3 regions of the Bradyrhizobium sp. 6(2017) genome follow, and region 2 is predicted to be linked to each of the others. Evidence: predicted binding sites of a transcription regulator. Region 2 holds the regulator's gene; each other region holds the start of a gene.
The links. Region 2 encodes LexA, which represses DNA repair genes until DNA is damaged. Its sites were predicted from a motif close to TGTTCNNNNTGTGTTCNG; they were not measured.
Positions count from the first base shown of each region.

Region 1: a site for LexA is predicted at 1,722-1,739, ahead of G6P99_RS04105 (DNA recombination protein RmuC). Genes of this name have one in related genera too.
Region 3: a site for LexA is predicted at 4,870-4,887, ahead of recA (recombinase RecA). Genes of this name have one in related genera too.

Region 1 is NZ_CP049289.2:880,130-887,470, forward strand. Features, by position in the region: gene G6P99_RS04095 (AmpG family muropeptide MFS transporter) at 1-20, opposite strand, end outside; gene G6P99_RS04100 (GIY-YIG nuclease family protein) at 99-404, opposite strand; gene G6P99_RS04105 (DNA recombination protein RmuC) at 482-1,690, opposite strand; gene def (peptide deformylase) at 1,861-2,388, shown strand; gene fmt (methionyl-tRNA formyltransferase) at 2,566-3,501, shown strand; gene truA (tRNA pseudouridine(38-40) synthase TruA) at 3,501-4,238, shown strand; gene dapE (succinyl-diaminopimelate desuccinylase) at 4,302-5,468, opposite strand; gene G6P99_RS04130 (DUF805 domain-containing protein) at 5,486-6,103, opposite strand; gene dapD (2,3,4,5-tetrahydropyridine-2,6-dicarboxylate N-succinyltransferase) at 6,176-7,021, opposite strand; gene G6P99_RS04140 (pyrimidine 5'-nucleotidase) at 7,243-7,341, opposite strand, start outside.
Region 2 is NZ_CP049289.2:5,391,142-5,398,482, reverse strand. Features, by position in the region: partial or broken gene G6P99_RS25265 (ComEC/Rec2 family competence protein) at 1,782-3,480, shown strand; gene G6P99_RS25260 (hypothetical protein) at 3,477-3,704, opposite strand; gene G6P99_RS25255 (hypothetical protein) at 3,867-4,295, opposite strand; gene lexA (transcriptional repressor LexA) at 4,639-5,343, opposite strand; gene glp (gephyrin-like molybdotransferase Glp) at 5,576-6,787, opposite strand; gene G6P99_RS25240 (HAD family hydrolase) at 6,813-7,341, opposite strand, start outside.
Region 3 is NZ_CP049289.2:6,472,123-6,479,463, reverse strand. Features, by position in the region: gene G6P99_RS30630 (hypothetical protein) at 2,010-2,621, shown strand; gene G6P99_RS30625 (hypothetical protein) at 3,051-3,272, opposite strand; gene G6P99_RS30620 (hypothetical protein) at 3,872-4,048, shown strand; gene recA (recombinase RecA) at 4,991-6,079, shown strand; gene G6P99_RS30610 (hypothetical protein) at 6,186-7,169, shown strand; gene G6P99_RS30605 (acyl-CoA thioesterase) at 7,221-7,341, opposite strand, start outside.

The DNA.
Region 1 (7,341 bases), 4.5 Mb from region 2:
GTCGCTTCAGGTGCTGTCATAGAACCGGTGTTACCAGATTCGTCCCCAAAAAGACTGTCATCGCCCGGCTCGACCGGGCGATCCAGTATCCCAGAGGCCTATCCGCCGCCACCGGCGATCTCCGGGTAAAGATCGATCCAGTCCGGATTGTCCTTCTCAATCAGGGATATTTTCCACGCGCGCGGCCATTTCTTTAGCCGCTTCTCGCGATGGATCGCCTGTTCGACATCGTCGAAGACCTCGAAATAGACCAGCCTCGCGACATCGTACTTTTCCGTGAAGCCCTCAACCAATTTCAGCTTCTGCTCGCCGACGCGGCGAATGAGGTCATTTGTCACACCGATGTAGAGCGTGCCGCCGATGCGGTTGGTGAGGATGTAGACGTAGTAGGAGCGTGCTCCCAATTGCCGCCTCTGGGATACTGGGTCGCCCGGTCAAGCCGGGCGATGACACCGATTATGGGGTGACATCGGGGGCTATACTACTCCCCCGCCTGCAGCTTGCGCGGGGCGGGGAACAGGTCGGGGGCGGCGGGTTTGACGAAGCGGGGGACTTCGATCGGGGTCTCGGACTTGCTGAAGTCGAGTTCCTCGATGCGGCCGGCGCGCTTCTCGATCTTGTCGGCGGAGATCAGGATCTGCCTGACGTCCTCGTTCACCTGGCCGAAATGGTTCTGCAGCTTCAGGACGCGCTCGCGCAGGCGGGCGAGATCATCGCCGAGATGCATCACCTCGTTGCGGATCTGGTCGGCGGCGTCGCGGATGCGGGCGTCCTTCAGGATCTGCTGCATCACCTGGATCGCCAGCATCAGCAGCGAGGGCGATACCAGCACGACGCGGGCGCGATAGGCCTTCTGGATCACGTCGTCGAAGCCGTCATGGATTTCGGCATAGACCGATTCCGACGGCACGAACATCAGCGCGGTGTCCTGGGTCTCGCCGGGGATCAGGTACTTCTCCGCGATGTCGCTGACATGCTTCAGCACGTCGGCGCGCAGCCGCTGGCTGGCGAATTTGCGCTCCTCGTCGCTGCGCGCATCGTGCAGCGCGGTCATGGCCTCCAGCGGGAATTTCGCGTCGATGCAGAGCGGGCGCTGGTCGGGCAGGAACACCACGCAGTCCGGCCGCTTGCCCGTGGTCAGCGTGTACTGGAACTCGAACGAGCCCTTCGGCATGCCGTCCTGGACGATGGCCTCCATCCGCGCCTGGCCGAACGCGCCGCGGGATTGCTTGTTGGCGAGCACGTCGCGCAGCGTCGTGACCTGGGTGGTGAGCTCGTTGAGGTTCTTGTGGGCGTGGTCGATGATGCCGAGCCGCTCATGCAGCACGCGCAGAGAATCCATCGTGTTGCGCGTGGTCTGTTCCATCGACTGGCCGACCCGGTGGGTCACCGAATCCAGCCGCTCGTTGACGGCACGGGCCATCTCCGCTTGGCGGCCGGCCAGCGCCTGCCCCATGGCATCGACCCGTCCTGAGGCCTCGCTCTGGGCCCGCAGCATGTCGGCGAGCCGCTCCTCCAGCTCGTCGGCCCGAATAGCCTGGGCCATCGCCAGTTCCGCGCCGCGCCGGCTGGCGCGCGCGATCACCACCGCGATGGCCAGCAGCAGCACCAGCGCCAGCGCGCCAAGGCCGATCAACGCATCGGAGACGCGGACCGGGAGGTCGCCAAGCGTGAGGAGAATCTCGTTCATGCCAGCCGTTGTAGCCGATTCGGCGTCGCCGCCGAACGAAAAGGGAACATTTATGGTCAACGCTCCCTTAATTTTCCTGGTTAACGCTGTGTAAAGAAACGTGGTTAAGGCCGCCTTAAGGGGTTCCTGAACGCATTGACCGCATCATGCCCGCAGCTTAAATCGCGGCCATGGCTATCAGAGAAATCATCATTCTGCCGGACAAGCAGTTGCGGTTGGTGTCGAAGGCGATCGAGAAGGTGACGCCGGAGATCCGCAAGCTCGCCGACGACATGCTCGAGACCATGTATGACGCGCCGGGCATCGGGCTCGCGGCGATCCAGGTCGCGCAGCCGCTGCGGCTGATCACCATGGACCTCGCCAAGCGCGACGAGAACGGCGAGACCACGCCGCAGCCGCGGGTGTTCATCAATCCGGAGATCATTTCGTATTCGGAAGAGCTGTCGGTCTACGAAGAGGGCTGCCTGTCGATCCCCGAATATTACGAGGAGGTCGAGCGTCCGGCGCGGGTGCGCCTGCGCTTCACCGATCTCGACGGCAAGGTGCATGAAGAGGATGCCGAGGGGCTCTATGCTACCTGCATCCAGCACGAGATCGACCACCTCAACGGCGTGCTGTTCGTGGACTATCTGTCGAAGCTGAAGCGCGACCGCGTCTTCAAGAAATTCGAGAAGGCCGCCAAGCGCGCGGCGGAGTGACGGCGTTCCTTCTGCTGTCATGCCCGGGCTTGACCCGGGCATCCACGTCTTACTTCTCAAGGGGCCAAAGACGTGGATGGCCGGGCACAGGCGAGCGAAAGCGACGCCGTCCTTGACGGCCATGCCCGGCCATGACGAATACTTGGATGTTTGAGCCTCTCGGAAGAAATTGACCGCATGCCTCTCCGCCTGATCTTCATGGGCACGCCCGATTTCGCAGTGCCGACGCTGCTGGAGCTTGTGGCCCATGGCCATGAGGTCGTAGCCGTCTACACCCGCGCGCCGAAGCCGGGCGGGCGGCGCGGCCTGCAGTTGCAGCCGACGCCGGTCGAGCAGGAAGCGCGCCGCCTCGGCATTCCCGTGCTGACGCCGAAAACGCTGAAGACGCCGGAAGCACTCGAGGAATTTCGCGCGCATGACGCGCATGCCGCCGTCGTCGTCGCCTATGGCATGATCCTGCCGCAGGCCATCCTCGACGCGCCCAGGCTCGGCTGCTTCAACCTGCACGCCTCACTGCTGCCGCGCTGGCGCGGCGCCGCGCCGATCAACCGCGCCATCATGGCGGGTGACGCCGAGAGCGGCGTGATGGTGATGAAGATGGATGTCGGTCTCGACACCGGCGACGTCGCGATGGCCGAGCGGCTGCCGATCTCGGACAGCATGACGGCATCCGATCTGCACGACGCGCTGGCGCCGCTCGGTGCCGATTTGATGGTGCGCGCGATGGCTGCGCTGCAGCGTGGTGGCTTGCAGCTTACGAAGCAGAGCGAGGACGGCGTCACCTATGCCGCCAAGATCGACAAGGCCGAGGCGCGGATCGACTGGAGTAAGCCGGCGCACGCGGTGCTGCGGCACATTCACGGGCTCTCGCCGTTTCCCGGCGCCTGGTGCGAGCTCGCCGGCGAAGGCGAGCCGGTGCGGCTGAAAATCCTGCGTTGCGAATTCGCCAAGGGCTCGGGCGAACCTGGCGATGTGCTCGACGACAAATTTGCCATCGCTTGCGGCGACGGCGCGATCCGGATTCTCGAACTGCAACGCGCCGGCAAGGCGCCGATGAAGGCGGCAGATTTTCTGCGCGGCACGCCGCTGAAGCCGCCTGCGCGGCTCGCCTGATGCCCCGCTACAAGCTCACCATCGAATATGACGGCACGCCGTTCTCCGGCTGGCAGATCCAGGACACCGCGCCGACCGTGCAGGGCGCGCTGGAGACGGCGGTGAAAGCGATCTGCGGCGAGGACGTGCGCGTCCATGGCGCCGGCCGTACCGACGCCGGCGTGCACGCGCGCGGCCAGGTCGCGCATTGCGACATCGCCAAGCATTTTCCGCCCGGCCGTTTTCGCGACGGGCTGAACGCGCATCTGCGGCCCAATCCGATCGGCGTGTTGGCGGCGGATATCGTATCAGACGATTTCGAGGCGCGCTTCTCCGCGACCAGGCGGCACTACCTCTATCGTATCACCAACACGCGTGCGAACCTCGCGGTCGACATCAGCCGCGTCTGGCGCGTGCCGCGCGCGCTCGATGCGGCAGCGATGCACAACGCCGCGCAGCGGTTGCTCGGCAAGCACGATTTCACCACCTTCCGCGACACCGAGTGCCAGGCCAAGTCGCCGGAGAAGACGCTTGATCAACTCGACGTCAGGCGCGACGGCGACGCCGTCAACATCGTGACGTCGGCGCGCTCGTTCCTGCACAGCCAGGTGCGCTCGATGGTGGGCTCGCTGGTCTGGGTCGGCGAGGGCCGCTGGAGCGCGGACGATCTCTTTGCCGCGCTCGCCGCCCGCAACCGCGCGGCGTGCGGCCCGGTCGCGCCGCCGGACGGGCTCTATCTGATGCGGGTGGATTATTAGTGGCCCCAATCCCTACTGTGCATGGGGTTGTTTTCGAAGTTTTGGTCTAGCCGAGCCGCTGGATTACGCAAAATACCTGTCCAACACGCCCCGATATATCCGCGTCAGCTTCTCCAGATCGGCCACCGGCGTGCGCTCGTCGATCTGGTGCATGGTCTGGCCGACCAGGCCGAATTCGATCACCGGGCAATAGCTGGAGATGAAGCGTGCGTCCGAGGTCCCGCCCGAGGTCGAGAGCTCCGGCTTGCGGCCGGTGATCTCCTCGATCGCAGCGACGGCGAGGTCGGTGAACGGCCCCGGCTTGGTGACGAACACGTTCGAGTTCGACGGCATCCAGTCGATGTGGGCGCGGATGCGGTTGCCGCAGGCTGTCGCCAGCCGCTCATCGACCAGCTGCCGCAGGCTCTCCTGGGTGTGGTTGTCGTTGAAGCGGATGTTGAATTTCGCTCGTGCCTGGCCGGGGATCACATTGCCGGCGGTGTTGCCGACATCGACCGTGGTGAATTCGAGATTGCTCGCCTGGAATTGCGCGCTGCCGTGATCGAGCGGCTCGTCGCTCAGCGCCACGATCAGCCGCGAGATGTCAGGCACCGGATTCGAGGCGCGGTGCGGATAGGCGACGTGGCCCTGCACGCCATCGACCACCAGCGTGCCGGACTGTGAGCCGCGCCGGCCGATCTTGATCATGTCGCCGAGCACCTCGACATTGGAGGGCTCGCCGAGCACGCAATGATCGAATTTCTCGCCGCGCTCGGCGCACCATTTCAACAGCTTGACGGTGCCGTTGATCGAGACGTCTTCCTCGTCGCCGGTGATCAGGAAGGAGATCGAGCCGTTGCCGTCTTCTTGTGGCTTGCCGCCATGGTCCTGCAGATATTGCAGCACCGCGGCGACGCTGCAGGCGATGCCGCCCTTCATGTCGACGGCGCCGCGGCCGTAGAGAAAGCCGTCCTTCACCTCGCCGGAGAATGCGCCGATCGTCCACGCTGATTCATCGCCGGGCGGCACCACGTCGGTGTGGCCGGCGAAGGTGATGTGCGGCGCGGAGCTGCCGATGCGGGCGTAGAGATTGTCGACATCGGCGGTGCCGGGCTCGGAGAACGTCACGCGATGGACGTCGAAGCCTGCCGCCTTCAGCAGGCTTTCGAGAACGCCGAGCGCGCCGGCGTCGGCCGGGGTGACGGAGGGGCAGCGAACCAGATCGCGGGTGATCGAGACGGCATCATTCATGCGCCTCGCTTAACACGTCACACCGCGGGTGGACCAGCTTTGTGAGGCACGATATCGAGTTCGCTCTGCTGATCCCAGCCCCGCCCGGAGCGCGACCCACTGCCGCTGTCGCCTCCTCGCCTCTCATGGGCTTTTCCCAGCGGATTGGGACCGTATCGATTTGGGTATGACGTGCCCCGCAGGAAGGCGAGCTCGATGAAGCCCCAGATATAGAGCACAAAGACAATCGTGCCCGCGGCCATGACCCAATAGGATTCATCGGGAAGCCGGTCCGAGAATTGGCTCATGAGACCGGGGATCGCGAAGAACGGGACCATCCACCAGCCGCTCTTGTCGCGGTCGTGCAGGCGCTTGATCGAGACCGCGATATAGACCCAGACGAACAGCGCCGTGCCGCTGGCCTTGACCAGCAATGCCGGCAGTCCGGCAGAGGTCAGCGACTTGTAGCTGTCCGGGTCGAACGCCCGGAAGATGTCGTCGACATTGAAGCCAAACCCATCCTTGCCGCCAAGGCCAGCCGAGACCACCAGCAGGGCGAGGAACATCATCCAGCAGACGATGATCAGGCCGCCGAGCCAGAATTTGGCCCGGTTGACGCGGCCCTTGAAGCCGAACAGGTAATTGGCCCAGTCCATGAAAAAAAACTCCGGGCGGCAGCAATTTTCGCGGCCCGGAGTTTTGTCGACGTCGGATGGAAATTGGTTCGATCAGTCCCGCAGCAGCTCGTTGATGCTGGTCTTGGCGCGGGTGCGCTCGTCGACGCGCTTGACGATCACGGCGCAGGCGACCGCCGGGCCGGGCTGGCCGTTCTTCAGCGGCTTGGCCGGCATGGTGCCGGGCACCACGACGGCATATTCCGGGACCTCGCCGACGAAGATCTCGCCGGTCTCGCGGTCGACGATCTTGGTGGAGGCGCCCAGGAACACGCCCATTGCGAGCACCGCGCCCTTGCGCACGATCACGCCCTCGGCGACCTCGCTGCGCGCGCCGATGAAGCAGTCGTCCTCGACGATCACGGGTTCGGCCTGCAGCGGCTCGAGCACGCCGCCGATGCCGACGCCGCCGGAGATGTGCACGCGCTTGCCGATCTGGGCGCAGGAGCCGACCGTCGACCAGGTGTCGATCATGGTGGCTTCATCGACATAGGCGCCGAGATTGACGAAGGAGGGCATCAGCACGACGTTGCGGGCGATGAAGGCCGAGCGGCGCACGATCGCGCCCGGCACGGCGCGGAAGCCGGCGTCGCGGAAACGGTTCTCGCCCCAGCCCTCGAACTTCATCGGCACCTTGTCCCACGACGAGGCGTTGCCCGGGCTGCCGGGAATGGCGGTCATGTCGTTGAGGCGGAACGAGAGCAGCACCGCCTTCTTCAGCCACTGATTGACCTTCCACTTGCCGCTGGCCTCGCGCTCGGCGACGCGGGTCTCGCCCTTGTCGAGCAGTTCCAGCGCGTGATCGACGGCCTCGCGGACCTCGCCCTTGGTCGAGGTCGAAATGCCTTCGCGGGCGTCGAACGCGGCGTTGACGGTGGTTTCGAGGGCGGCCAGCGACATCGGGACAATCCTTGGGCGTATCGGGGATTATGACGGGAATTTTGCAGCGCTTTTTCGGAATTTGGCGCCCTGGAGTCAAGGCAAACTCAACGTCGTCCCGGCGAGGCCGGGACCCATTACCACGAATGCCAGCGGTGCAGCACGATGGGGCCACAGCGCGGAGCCATACAGAGACTGATGGTTATGGGTCCCGGCCTTCGCCGGGACGACTTGGGGAGAGATCAGGGCTTTCCGTTCAGCCGCTGCAAGAACCCGGTCAAATCATCCGTGACATGGTCGACATGCGCGGCGTCGCGGCCTTCCAGCTCCCAGGTCTCGCG
Region 2 (7,341 bases):
CTTCGAGGTTGCTAGCGCCTGTAATATCGATACGGCGGTTCCCAAACGAATGTCGAGCCGTAGCGATACGGCAGAACGTCATAGCCAATTAAGTACGCGGTTCGATACCGCCTGTGATGAATAATGCGGGTCGCGCCACACGCGCACCGTTGGCGAGAACTGATCTCGGATGCCAGATTTTCACGCGGCTTCACCTGATCAGCGGATGCTCGATCCGGAAGGATGCAGAGCGCGCTAAAGGTGAGAATCGACAGGAGGCGAATCATAGCCAAATCCTTCCGAGGCACCGACCGATAACTGCACAAAGATGGGCAAGTTCCAGGGCGGGGCTGATCCGAAAAAGCAACGCCGCCGGGCTCGAAATACGCGTCCCGGCGGCGTTCATTCCAAAACCTGGGCCCTGAATATTTCCCAAGCTCGATCAAACGTTAGTGCGATGCACAAGTTGCTATTTAATCGTCGGGGGATTGCTCACGCGCAATTCCCCGAGCGGTCTCCCCAATCTCGTTCGGGCATAGGAACGCGTGGCGATGTCGGGCGTAGTTTGTTTGGCTCCCGGTTTTCAGGTTCCCCAAGCCCCCGCCGGGAGTCAGTAGGCGACCCCGGCTGGTGCCCCCTGCCGGGGTCGTCTCATTTTGCAGGCCATACACAAATTTGAAGAAAGAGGAGCCGGCAGGCGGGGCGGCGCGCCAGCTCCTCCGAAACGTGACCGTGCAAGTCCCCAACGGTCCCGTCCCGAGGAAAGCGTGCGCCAATCAGGTTGCTCATTTGCTAACGGTTCGAGGCGGCCGCCTAGGAACCTTTCCTGTTTTTACTGCCTAAGAGATTGGCCAACTTTTGAGGGTGGAAAGATGTCGAAACCTGCTCGCTCCTGGACCACCGAAGATATAGAAAAGTTAAAAGCTATGGCGGGCAAATTACCCGCTGCCAAAATCGCCGAGCAATTGGGCCGTCCGGTGGCGATCACAATGAAGGCGCACCAGCTCCAGGTCTCTTTGCGAACCCGAGGCGACAGTTCCCCGTCGCGAGTACCCAAGGAAGCGGCCCCAGCGAGGGATACAAGCTGAGGCCGAGTTAGCGCGATTGGTTCATCGTCCGGTACCGCTGGCCGGCACCGAACCTGCGATAACTGTAGCCGTCCCGCCCATGTTCCAAATGGAAGCGGCCCCAGCACCTCTGGGGCCTGGGGGGCCGGTGCTGGGGCCGTTACTTGATCCGCCGATTTATCTCTTGGAGGTCGGCAGCTTCGATGCTGTGCCCCCTCTGATCCTCCCGCAATAGCCTGCGTGCAACAGTGTCCCTAGTTTCCCTCCTAGGTCATCCCATCAATAGCCACGCGATGCTGGCAAGAAGCGCGATGAACGACACAGCCATAGTCCCGGCGAAGGCAATCTCCACCCCGTCCATCCGAATATGATGCAGCCACATCTGAACTCGCCCTCCGATAAGGGATCTACTGCTCAGGCAATTAACAACCGGAAGGTGTCCCAGTTCCGCTTTGCGAGTGTCCGATTTAGGACAGCACTACCTCTGGTGCGCACCACACGAAGTATCCCTATGGAGCCGGCTAGTGCGCCAAAGGGCACAGGAACGAGTGGCGATATCGGGCGTAGTTTGTTTGCTCCCGGTTGTGAGCTCCCCCAACCCCGCCGGGAGTGAGAATGGCGACCCCGGCCTGGCGCCCCCGCCGGGGTCGTCGTTGTTTTGTGGGTTGAGTTGTGGATCAAACCGTCTAACTCAATTTTAATCTAGCAATATCAATTGCTTATCATCATCGCTAGCGGCTGATGCCGCCGCTCGGGCCGCAGCGTCCGGGCTCCTATGATTTCGGCCGCGACCTGTATTTCCAGGGCATCGGCGCCTCCGGCTTCGTGATGGGCGCAGTCAAGACCAGGGAACCGTCGGCGGCCGGCGGCTTGGCGCTGCGCTATGCCGCCTTCATGCAAGGCCTGCGCGACGCCATCGATGCGCGCATCCGCACCACGCTCGACGGCGACCAGCGCGCGATCGCGACCGCGCTGCTGACCGGCCGGCGCGACGCGATCTCGACGCCGGTCAATGATGCGATGTTCATCTCGGGGCTCGGCCACGTGCTGTCGATCTCCGGCTACCACATGGCCGTGGTCGCGGGCGTGGTGTTCTTCGCGGTGCGCGCGCTGCTCGCGCTGTTCCCAATGCTCACGGCGGCACATCCGATCAAGAAATGGGCGGCCGCGGCCGCGCTCGTCGCCGCGGCGTTCTATCTTCTGCTGTCGGGAGCCGAGGTCGCGACGCAGCGATCGTTCCTCATGACGGCGGTGGTGCTGATCGCGGTGATGGTCGACCGCCGCGCGATCACCTTTCGCACCCTGGCGGTGGCGGCGCTGATCGTGCTCGTGATCGCGCCGGAGGCGCTGGTGCATCCGAGCTTCCAGATGTCGTTTGCCGCAACGCTCGGGCTGGTGGCGCTGGTGCAGATCGGGCTGCCGAACCTGTTGGCCTCGCCCGACCATTCGGCGACCGCGCGGGTCGCGCTGTGGGGGGGGGCGCGAGCTCACGATGCTGATGCTGGCCTCGCTGGTGGCGGGGCTGGCGACGACCCCCTACGCCGCGTTCCATTTCCATCGCGTGACGCCTTACGGGCTGCTCGCCAACCTCGCGGCGATGCCGGTGGTGTCGGCGATCGTGATGCCGGCGGGCCTGCTCGGCCTCCTCGCCATGCCGTTCGGCTTTGATGGCGTGTTCTGGGCGATCATGGGCTTTGGCATCGACTGGATGATTTTGGTGACGCAATGGGTCGCCGCGCTGCCTGGCGCGGTGGGGCGGATGGCGGCGTTCGGCATCGGGCCGCTGATCGTCGCAAGCGCGGGCATCATCCTGCTCGGACTGCTGCGCACGCCGCTGCGCTGGTCCGGCGCGGTGCTGCTGGTAGTGGCCACAGTCTGGGCGGTGAGGGTGCCGCTGCCTGACGTCCTGATTTCCGCCGACGGCCGGAACGTCGCGGTACGCGGCGGCGACGGGCGGCTGCATCTGATGCATAGCGCGAAGGATGCCTTCCTGGTCAAGGAATGGCTGGCGGCGGATGCCGATGCGCGGACCGCCGCCGATGCGTCGCTCGGCGAGGGCGTCTCCTGCGATCCGGGCGGCTGCGCGACCCAGGGTCCGGGCGGTGCCTTCGTCGCACTGGCGATGCGGCCGGAGGCGCTGGCCGACGATTGCGAGCGGGCGGCGCTGATCGTCACCGCGCGGCCGGCGCCGCAGGGCTGCGCGGCCTCGGTGATCGATGCCGAGCGGCTGCGGCGCCACGGTGCGCTGGTGCTACGGCGAAACAGGGACGGCTACGCCATCGATGCGGTGAAGCCCGGCGGGATCGACCGGCCGTGGTCGCCGGCGGTTCCCGGTGACGGCGAGAGCGAGACGGTCCTCCGTACACCCGCCGCCGCGCCGCGGCCCGCAGTCGATGCGACACCGGCCGAGACCGACCTGCAGGGGGATGATTAGCCGTTGCCGGGCGAGGTGCCGGTCGGCAGCTCGAACAGGCCGAGATGGTACTCGTCGGAATCGGGGCCGGCGTCGGGCTTCTTGACGAGGGTGAAGACGGCCTCGGGAAACTGCTCCCAGACCTTGAGATCATCGGCCGTCACTGTCAGCCAGCCGAACCGGAACAAGTAGCGGCCCGGCTCGGTGACGCGTCCAGCCTTTTGCCATGTGACCTTGTCGACCACTGCGCAGGTTTCCGTGAGTGCACGTCTTCCGTACGCGATGATGCGCCAAGGCGCTCGCCGATGCAAATCTCCTCATGCGCCCCGGAAGCGGAAATCCGGGGTCGCTCGAAATCGCTTAAGGTCATCCGCCGCCGAATGGCTCATTCCGCGGCGACGATGCGCTCAACCCAAAAACAGCGACGCGAATGCGGAGGGGCGCCGCTCCACAACCTTCGGCTTGTGCTCGACCTGCGGATGCAGTGCCGGCAACTGCAGCACGCTGACGCGCTGTCCCTCGACGAGCTGGGTTACCAGAACATGGCTGCCGTCGGGGAATTCGACCGCATCATGATGGCGATCGGGCACGTCGGGCTCGACTTCGTTGAACACGCCGACGCGGAAATTCATCGTCTTGGTCCAGATCCAGCGGCTGTCGTAGCGAACGTTCTCGGCGAAAGCGAGCTCGGTGCCCGGCAGCATGCAGACCGCGACAGTGGGATCGTTCTCCGAAGCAAAGCCGCGGGTCGACGTGCCGCGGAAAGTCGTGGTGATCAGCGTCTCTCCGACAATGGCGGGGCGCGATGCCACGGCGTGCAGACTATAGTCACACATCGGATGGCTCCTCTTTTCGAGGTAGCGACCCGTGCCTCTCCCTGAGGCGCAGGCCTCTACCAGAGTGGACGATAGCAAACGAGTGTCTGCTCGTTTCTGGGCGATTGTACGACTGGCCGTCGAACGCCTCAATCACAAACGCGCTACACTGCGCGAGAGGTATCGGGGCGCATCCAAGCTGGTCCGCACGCTGCGCTATCTTCCAAGGAACGATCCGATCTGTTGCTCGTTCCTGGATCGGGACGACTTTTTCTTCAAATCGTCATCCCGCTCCATATGTCTGTTCGAGCATGGTCTTTTCGGAAAACCGCTTCGCACTTTTCCGGATCATGCTCCGCCGCCGTCAGTATTTGCGATACAGCCCGATCAGCTTGCCCTGGATGCGGACCCGGTTCGGCGGCAGGATGCGCACTTCATAGGCAGTGTTGGCCGGCTCGAGCGCGATCGATGCACCGCGGCGGCGGAAGCGCTTCAGGGTGGCTTCCTCCTCGTCGATCAGCGCCACCACGATGTCGCCGGTGTTGGCGACGTCGTTGCGCTGGATCAGCGCCATATCGCCGTCGAGGATGCCGGCGTCGACCATCGAGTCGCCGCGTACCTCAAGCGCATAATGCTCGCCGGAGCCGAGCATGTCGGGCGGCACGCTGATGGTGTGGCTGCGGGTCTGCAGCGCCTCGATCGGCGTACCGGCCGCGATCCGGCCCATCACCGGGACGGCGACCGGACGGTTGCCGTCGTCCTCGGCGATCGGCGGCGTGCTGCTGCGCTTGCCGAGGGTGCCCTCGATGACGCTTGGCGTGAAGCCACGGCGGCCGTTGCCGCCGCCGGCCGACAGCTCGGGCAGCTTGATGACCTCGATGGCGCGGGCGCGGTTGGGCAGGCGGCGGATGAAGCCGCGCTCCTCCAGCGCAGTGATCAGGCGGTGGATACCGGACTTCGAGCGCAGGTCGAGCGCATCCTTCATCTCGTCGAAGGAGGGCGGCACGCCGGCCTCTTTCAGACGTTCATTGATGAAACGCAGAAGTTCGTACTGTTTGCGCGTGAGCATCTCGAGTATTCCCCCGGTTGGTAGCGTCGTTCGATTCCGAGACTCTTCAGTTGGGGCCTTCAGACGGGGCCTGATCTCGGGAGCGCAATGCTCCCTGGCGGCTTCCCGATTGTAGACACCAGCACTCGAAACAAATCATGAACGGACACTATATGTTCGATATGTGTTCCGCAACCACTTAATTTCCGGTGAACGCATCAGGCGGCGCGCAATCGGCTAGCCCGCGAAAACCTCACTCAGGCAGCATCAGGATCTCGCATTCACTGCCCTTGGCGGCGGCGGGGGCGAACGGCGGACGCACCAGAAGTGCCCGTGCCGCAGCGAGATTCCCGAGCAGCGAAGAATCCTGCTGCATCACCGGAGTCGCGATCGGCGCGCCGTCCTCGCGCTCCTCGAGACGCGCGCGCAGATAGTCCTCGCGCTGGTCGTTGGCGGCGAGGTCGCGGCCGAGCAGGGCGGTCGTGCGGACATGATGGATCGTGTTCCGGCCGCTCAAAGCCCGAATCAACGGCACCAGAAACAGGAAGGCGCAGACATAGGACGATACCGGATTGCCGGGCAGGCCGATCACCCGCATGGCCCCGAGCCGGCCGTGCATCATCGGCTTGCCGGGCCGCATCGCGATCCGCCAGAACGCCATCGCGACGCCCTCGGCCTCCAGCGACTGCTTGACCAGATCGTGGTCGCCGACCGAGGCGCCGCCGGTGGTGATCAGGATGTCGGCGCCGGTCTCGCGCGCCCGGCGGATGCCGGCGGTGGTCGCTGCCACCGTGTCGGCGGCAACCCCGAGATCGACGGTCTCGGCGCCTTCGGCGCGCGCCAGTGCCCGCAGCGCATAGCCGTTGGAATAGACGATCTGGCCAGGGCCGGGCCTTGAGCCCGGCATCACCAGCTCGTCGCCGGTGGCGAGCACCGCGACCTTCGGGCGGCGGCGCACCGCGAGTTCCGGATAGTTCATGGCGGCCGCCAGCGAAAGCGCGCGGTCGGAGAGGCGGCTGCCACGGTTCAGCAGCAGGTTGCCCTCACGGAAGTCGACGCCGGCCGGGCGGATGTGCCGTCCTGGGCTCGCAGCCTCCGTGATCGAGATGTGGTCGCCGTCGAGCCGGGTGTCTTCCTGGATGATGACGGCGTCGGCGCCATGGGGGATGACGCCGCCGGTGAAGATCCGCACCGCTTCGCCGGCACTGAGCGTCCGCTCGAACGGCCGGCCGGCGGCGACTTCGCCGATCACCTTGAGACGGGCCTTGAGATGAGCCGCATCGGCGGCGCGCACCGCGTAGCCGTCCATGGCCGACATCGGCTCCGGCGGCTGGGTGCGGCGCGCCGCGAGGTCGTGCGCCAGCGTGCGGTGGTAGGCGGCATCGAGCGCGACCATCTCCTCCGGCAGCGGTTCGGCGCCGGCAAGAACGGCGGACAGGGCATCGGCAACCGGCATCAGGGCCACGCGCAAAACTCCTCAAGGCAAATGGTCAAATACCAAGTGCGGTCAGCGCCCTTGCCACGTCATCCGTCGATGTCACGTGGATGGCTTGAAGGCCGCGCGCCCGCGCACCTTCGATATTGGCAGCCAGATCGTCGAAGAACAGGATCCGCGACGCCGGCACGCCGATCGCTTCTATCACATGATCGTAGGCCGCGGCGTCGGGTTTCCGAAGGCCGATGTTCGAGGACAGGAACACGGTCCGGAAGTGGCTGAGCAACTCGGCATAGGCGACCGAGAAATGCGCGACATGGGCCGGGTTGGTGTTGGAGAAGGCGTAGAGCGGCATTCGCCTGGCGGCGGCCGCGAGCAAGGGGGCGATGCCTGGCATCTCGCCGGTGAAGATCGAATTCCAGCCCTCGAGGAATTGCGCGTCGGTGAGCTCGACGCCGAGTGACCGGCGCAGGCTGGTAAAGAACGTCGCGTCGTCGATCCGGCCGATCTCGTGATGCTTGTAACTGTCGTCGACGACGAAACGGCCGGCGAGGTCGGCCGGCGCGCAACCGGCATGCTGTGCC
Region 3 (7,341 bases), 1.1 Mb from region 2:
TAATCCCGGGGGCATTAGCCAATCGGTCAAAGGGGCTCAGCAACGCCTCTCGCGCAACCGGTTGCCTGATGTCCCGTAACTGGGAGTGTCGGCCCATTCTTCCATTTTGGTACTACGGGCTGGCTGGGGCCGTTCGGTCCATCCCGGTCACGGACGGCCCTATCTTTTGTTCTCGCAAGAACGAATTAAACATCATCAAGATTTATATGCCCAGAACAGTGAATAAGGCCGCTCAGTAGTCCTACTGAGAACATCGGCCAAGCCTTGGTTTCTGTTCGCTTAATCCAAAACGGACCACGCCAAAATTCAAACCAGGCCGCCAGGGGATAAAACAGACCGGCACCCGATTACCGGTGTTGTCCTAACCAGGACACTCCTCCTAGCAAAATAGGACAGACTGAGGAATCGGGAAAAAGTGGCAATTGGGAACTCGCCGTGTTAAACGATAGCCCATTGGAGCCTGCTCGCTTCGAGCATAGGAAATACTGGCCTTTGGCTTCACTGCCGGGGCCTATTTTTTGGCGCTAGGACACTTGTGGGGTAGTCCGCGAAGACAGTTTTCCATTGCCACTTTTTCCCGGTACCGTGAATCGCGCTCCTCCGGACAGGGGCGCCCAATGAAGCGGCCCCGGTGTGTTCCCCAAGCCCGTCCGGGGCCGTTTCGATTCAGCGCGGGGTCATGGACAAACAACCGATACCCGTCGGTGAACAGATCATCACCATCGCGTTGCTGGTGATCTTCGCACTCGTAATTTGGTACGGCGCCATGATCTGAGACTGGGCGCCTTTTTATTCACGGGGCTGTCACCGACAAGATGGAATGGGGCTAGCTTTTGGGGCCTTTTCTTGGAAACACCGTGCTCTCCCGGAATCCCCAAGCCCTGTGGATAAGTGTAAACGGACTCTTGCCGGGGCAGGTCCTGTTTTCATCCCGTAGCGTGTTTTTCGAGAATTTCCCTCGGCTGGGGGCCGCACGATGCGAGGCGGCCCCTTTCTATTCGGCGGCGGGGCAAACGGCCTCAGCGTTCGTTCCAACGCGCTGGGGCCGTTTCTTTGGGCCGACGATCTGGACGAGGGGAGCCGTGCGAACCGGCCCGCTTCCCTCTCTGACACGAACTTGGCGAGGATTTGGATGGGCTGCTCAGGGTCGGCCTCGTTCGCCAGAAACAGGTAGTACTCACTCCCGTCTAGCGCGATCCCGTCGTCCCCACCCAACTGTCGTTGGAGTATGCGCCCGAGGAAGACTCAGGGAAGGGCTCGTAATGAAAGAGGCCGCCAACTGAGGCGGCCTCTGATTAGCGACCCCAGCAACCTTTGGGGGCCCTATGGGAGGCTGGCTGCTGGGGCCATCTAGCGACCCGGTTGGTGCATACGGGCCGACATAGCTATCAGTTTGCAAGGAAAGCAAACGCCATGATTGCTATCGGGCTGAGACCTAGGATTACAGCCCAGAATCGGAAAAACAGGTCATTTGACATGACACAACCCCACGTAGAGGGGCAGTCTACGCCGGGAAAACTTGGTAGCTCCAGTGCAGTTCGTGCCAAGCCGTAGAACTACGGTGATTGGCTCGTTGTCAGGAACTCCGTTCACCCACGGAGAACCCCGGTAACACTTCTCCTCGGTGGATGAAGAACACTTGGCGGACCATAAGGATTGCTAAGGCCAGAACATCCGGTGCGCGACTCAGTAGTCCTACCGAGAACAACGGCTAAGCATTGGTTGCCGCTCGGTTAATTCAAAACAGGCCACTCCGAAAATCAAACTAGGCCACTAGGGGATAAAACAGGCCAGCACCCGACTACCGGTGCTGGCCCCTTATGCCCCGCCCAACCCCGAAAGAGGCCACTCAACAGTTCCCGGTGCGATGAGATTTGTATCGTCGCGCAAAGGAACCCTCCCACCGCGACATGGAAATCAAATGACACCACCGGGACCATGGCTAACGGGCCTTTCGCCACGCTTTGGATACGGTCAGCTATCTCGCCAAAGTAACCGATATGAGATCGGTGGCAGACCAGGTTGGGCGAATTGGGCCATTTATCAGAATGCTCGATCTGCCACTGGTTCAACTTGTCCCAGAACTCATGCAATTGCGTATTCGCATAGAACAAGAGTTGCGGCGGAAGGATTTCCTCTTCGTCTCAGAAGAGATGACCAAACTCTATAACGAATCCGACCCGCGCAGAGGCGCGGTCAAAGGATCTGATCCGTTCGAACTGGGTAAAAAATTCAAGAAAGCCCATGCGGACATTGCTAGTGCCGGAAGATGTTTAGCCGTTGAGGAAAGCACGGCGTGTGTATTCCATTTAATGCGGGCGATGGAGGCCGCCGTCCGTGACCTGAGCCAACGCCGACATATACAACTTCCCATTACCCCGAAAACGACTTGGCGCGGCCTAACCGGGCAGATGGACGGCAAGATTGCAAAGATGCCTGAGAATACGGTTTCGCTAAAACGAAAGAAAAACAGATGGGAGGAAGCGAGAGCGAATTTGCACCACGTTGGTTCAGTATGGCGCAACAACACTATGCACCCAGCGTCGTCGTATACGCCTTCTCAGGCGCGCGACATCTATGAAGCCTGCCGAGTGCTCATGACCTCGCTCGCGCGCCTTTAGGCGGATTGGTAACTGATGTGGGCGCTAGCGGTACGTTCCGTACTCGGCTCGGTGCCGCGAAGATGTTCGGTTTGATCGAGGGAGCACAGGGGCGAGTCACACTGACTCCGCTCGGTCACGATGCACTCGACAATTCAGGTGTGGCCTCGGCCGCCCGTGCTTCCGCATTTCTGAATGTTGAGTTGATACCGCTTCCAGCATCTTTAAGATGATCTACAGGGATGCGCCCGTCGGCACCGAAGGACTACCGTGGCAAAAGAGCGACGCGACGTAACGAAAGAGGCCGCCAACTGAGGCGGCCTCACATTCCGAAGGAATGTCTCATCTGACTCGCCATGCGCTGGACGGCATCAGTGTATCGACCGTGGGCGAATTGCTGATCGGCTACATAGAGGGCCACAATAACGCCTATGACTATCAGCAGTCCTTTCACCGGAGACCCATCCGCTCTACGGCGATTTTCGCGATCTTGCGCGGATCGTTGGTGCCGGCTGCGCAGATGTCGATAACGTCGCGAGCCACCATCCTGCAAAGTGGGTCGTCACGGTCAAGCACGCCTAACAAATGTAGGGCGTGGTCGAATGCCTTGTTCAGACGTTCGATTTCCTCAGGCGTGCGTTCGCAGTCTTTCAGCAACTGATTGATTGGCATTGTTCCAGTCCTCAGCAGGTCACTGGCGCAACTAAACCAAGTTCCACTTGTAGCACGGGAACTCCGTTCACGCCCGTAGAACTACGAGACTAGGCTTCGCCGTTCGTTCTGCGGGATAAAATTCCTTGATACGGATAAAAGATTGGATGGGACAGAACATCCGATAGGCTTCTCGGTAGTCCTACCGAGAACACCGGATAAGCCTTGGTTTCGGCTGGCTTAAAGCAAAACGGACCACTCCAAAAATCAAAAAGGACCACTGAAGTTTGGTGGGGATGGAAAGGGGCCAGCACCCGACTACCGGTGCTGGCCGAAATAGGCCACTCGCCAAATCAAAACAGGCCAGTGTCTAAACCCGAATTTAATGGGATTGGCTGACCGCAGGCCCTACATCGAAATTGTGTCGACTCCTTCCGACACTCCTCCCCAGACTGTGGCCCCAGCTCGCCCCCGCGCTGGGGCCGTTTTCTTTGGTCCGCCTCGCAGGGCCACTGCGAATCCACATAGGTCCATTGCCACTTTGTCCCGATGACTCCCGTTTAGATGCGTTCTAAATACGTCCTGCGCTGGCCGTATGTCGCGCGTGGGGAAGCGTGGCTATGAAAGAGTACAAGGCCTATCTGCTTAGGGCGGACGGGAAGATTGCGAAGCGTGTCGATCTATTCTGCGAGGACGACGAGGCGGCCAAACTGCACGCAAAGAATCTGGCGAAGGATTGCGTGGTCGAGCTTTGGAAAGGCGCGAGAAGGATCGCGGTGTATCAACCAACTCATTAGCAATCAGAGGCGGAAAATATCGCCAGGAATCGAAAGGGGCCGCTCAAGCACGGCCCCCTACCGGTTTAGTCTGAAAATTTGATCGGGATGAAATCTAGCCCCGGCAAGAGGAAGATTAGAGTTTTCAACACATTATGGGATTCCGGGAAACTACGGTGTTTCGCCCCGGAACCAGCCGCCACTAGCAGATGCGAAACAGGCCACTGCGCACTGCGGTTGATATGCGGGGAAATTTTGAAGATGTTGCAATGAAAGAGGCCGCCAACTGAGGCGGCCTTACTCCCTCGCATCAAATGCGCGTAGCAGTTTGTTATCTTTCCAGATCTCCACGGTATGCCAGTCGACTAAGATCTCGGCCTTCCGGATTGCGTCTGCGTCGCTCTCACAGCGCAAATCGATCCGGCTCAGAATGCGATCATCAGCGCCTATCGAGTAGACGCAGTAGAGTGATGCCACTCCCATCGGTCCTCCACCATCGAGGCTATATGCCCGCTTGGAGCCATTTAAAGCAGCATCAAGGAAAAGTTGCTAGTTTTTCCCGATCTCCGGAACATTACAGAATTTCCGCAGCGCAGCGATTTCGCGCAAACGGAACTCCGTTCACCCACGGAGAACCCCCGGTAACTCCGCTGTGCTGTGGAGAGAGAACAGTTAGCGGACCATAAGGATTGCTAAGGCCAGAACATCCGGTGCGCGACTCAGTAGTCCTACCGAGAACAACGGCTAAGCATTGGTTGCCGCTCGGTTAATTCAAAACAGGCCACTCCGAAAATCAAACTAGGCCACTAGGGGATAAAACAGGCCAGCACCCGACTCTCGAAAAGAACATATTGCGAACATAGAACAAACGTGGTACGAGGTTCCAACAACAACGCATTCCACCCGCTCTCCGCCGCCCGTTTTTCCCGCTAGCGAATCCCCGCCATAAGGAGCACATCCCAAATGTCCGCTACTGCACTGCGTATCGTCGAAGGATCCTCCATGGACAAGTCCAAGGCCCTCTCAGCCGCGCTCTCCCAGATCGAGCGTCAGTTCGGCAAGGGCTCGGTGATGAAGCTCGGCAAGAACGACCGCTCTATGGATGTTGAGACGGTGTCCTCGGGATCGCTCGGGCTCGATATCGCGCTCGGCGTCGGCGGTCTGCCGAAAGGGCGCGTGGTCGAGATCTACGGGCCGGAATCCTCGGGCAAGACCACGCTGGCGCTGCACACGGTGGCGGAAGGCCAGAAGAAGGGCGGCATCTGCGCCTTCATCGACGCCGAACACGCGCTCGACCCGGTCTATGCGCGCAAGCTCGGTGTCAACATCGACGAGCTGCTGATCTCGCAGCCCGACACCGGCGAGCAGGCGCTGGAGATCTGCGACACGCTGGTGCGCTCCGGCGCGGTCGACGTGCTGGTGATCGATTCGGTTGCGGCGCTGGTGCCGAAGGCGGAACTTGAGGGCGAGATGGGTGATGCGCTGCCGGGCCTGCAGGCACGCCTGATGAGCCAGGCGCTGCGCAAGCTCACCGCCTCGATCAACAAATCCCACACCATGGTGATCTTCATCAACCAGATCCGCATGAAGATCGGCGTGATGTACGGCTCACCGGAGACCACCACCGGCGGCAACGCGCTGAAGTTCTATGCCTCGGTCCGCCTCGACATCCGCCGCATCGGCGCGATCAAGGAGCGCGACGAGGTCGTCGGCAACACCACCCGCGTCAAGGTTGTGAAGAACAAGCTGGCGCCGCCCTTCAAGCAGGTCGAGTTCGACATCATGTATGGCGAGGGCGTCTCCAAGATGGGCGAAATTCTCGACCTCGGCGTCAAGGCCGGCATCGTCGAGAAGTCGGGCGCCTGGTTCTCCTATGACAGCCAGCGGCTCGGCCAGGGACGCGAGAATTCCAAGGCCTTCCTGAAGGCGAACCCCGACATCACCGCCAAGATCGAGGCCGCAATCCGGCAGAACTCCGGCCTGATCTCCGAGCAGATCCTCGCCGGCACGCCCGAGCGCGACGCCGAGGGCGAGGAGCCGACCGAGGAGTAAGCCGGCTCACTTCAAGACTTCGCTGCAAGCGGGCGCTGAGGACGTTGAGTTGCCGACGTCTTCGGCGCCTGTTTCGTTTTGTGCCGGCGTCGACAGAGTTGTGCCGATGAAGCGCCTGATCCTGACCAGTCCGTCCGGCCTCAGCCTTACACGTTCGGGGCTCGCCGAGATCGCTATTACATCCGGCTTTCGATTTGTTGGCGGACCGCTGCCGGCGCAAAGAGAGCTTGAGGCTTACTTCGGATTACGGTCGGACCAGGATCCGGTCGGACATTGGTCGCACTGGAGCACGCGGAGCCAGTGGCCTCAGGATGCCAAGGCGCGCAGGGCTCTCGCGCTGATCGAATTCTGCGAACCTTTCGAGATTATCGAGCTTTGGTTCGATCCGGACCCAAATGATCAATTGCAGCTGATTTGGTTGCTCGACCATTTCCGGGCCTATCCGGCGATGGCGGCCAAGTTAAAATTACGCCTGGTCGCTTTTGGTCTGTCGACGATGCACGAGACATGGAGCGGATGGAAAGAAGTGCCGCTTATCAACATACGGCCTGCCGACCTCGAGACCGCAAGCATCTGCTGGCAGGCCTATCGCGCGGCGACGCCCGAAGCCTGTTTCGATGCGCTGCATCGAGACCTCAGCGGCTTTCCCTTGCTGAGGCCGGCCCTGCTTGACCTGCTCCAGGAGCTTCCGTGGAGCAGATCGGGACTTGGCGCGACCGAACTGCGACTGCTCGAACTGATTGCGGCGGGCTTTATGGGTACGAACGGGTTGTTCTACCTTCGCGGCTTCGGTCAACGCGCCGTATTCACCGACATGGAAATCGGGACGCTGCTTCAAGGGCTCGCGCACGGGCCGCAGCCCGCGATCGCCGGACTCGATGACGAGTTACGCGTCATCGCCCCTGAGAATTTGCGAGCGCGCATGGAGGCCTATCGGCGAAGCCGGCTGTCGCTGACTGAATTTGGCGAAGCTGTCCTCGCCCATAAGGAGGACTTCAGTCGTCACAATCCGATCGATCGCTGGTGGGGCGGCACGCATCTCACCAACGACAATCTCTGGCGCTGGGCCCCAACCCTGGTGAAGCACTAGCGCCCAGTGGCCGTTGTGACTCAATCCGCGCAACACGGATTGGCAATCCGCTTAGCCCTGCGCCAGCGCCTTTTCCCGGCGCGCGATCAGCCCCCGCAAGTCTTCGGTCACGGCGACCGATTGGTGCGTCTTCTGATCGGTGGCGACCCAGATGATCTCGCCGGTGGCGCGA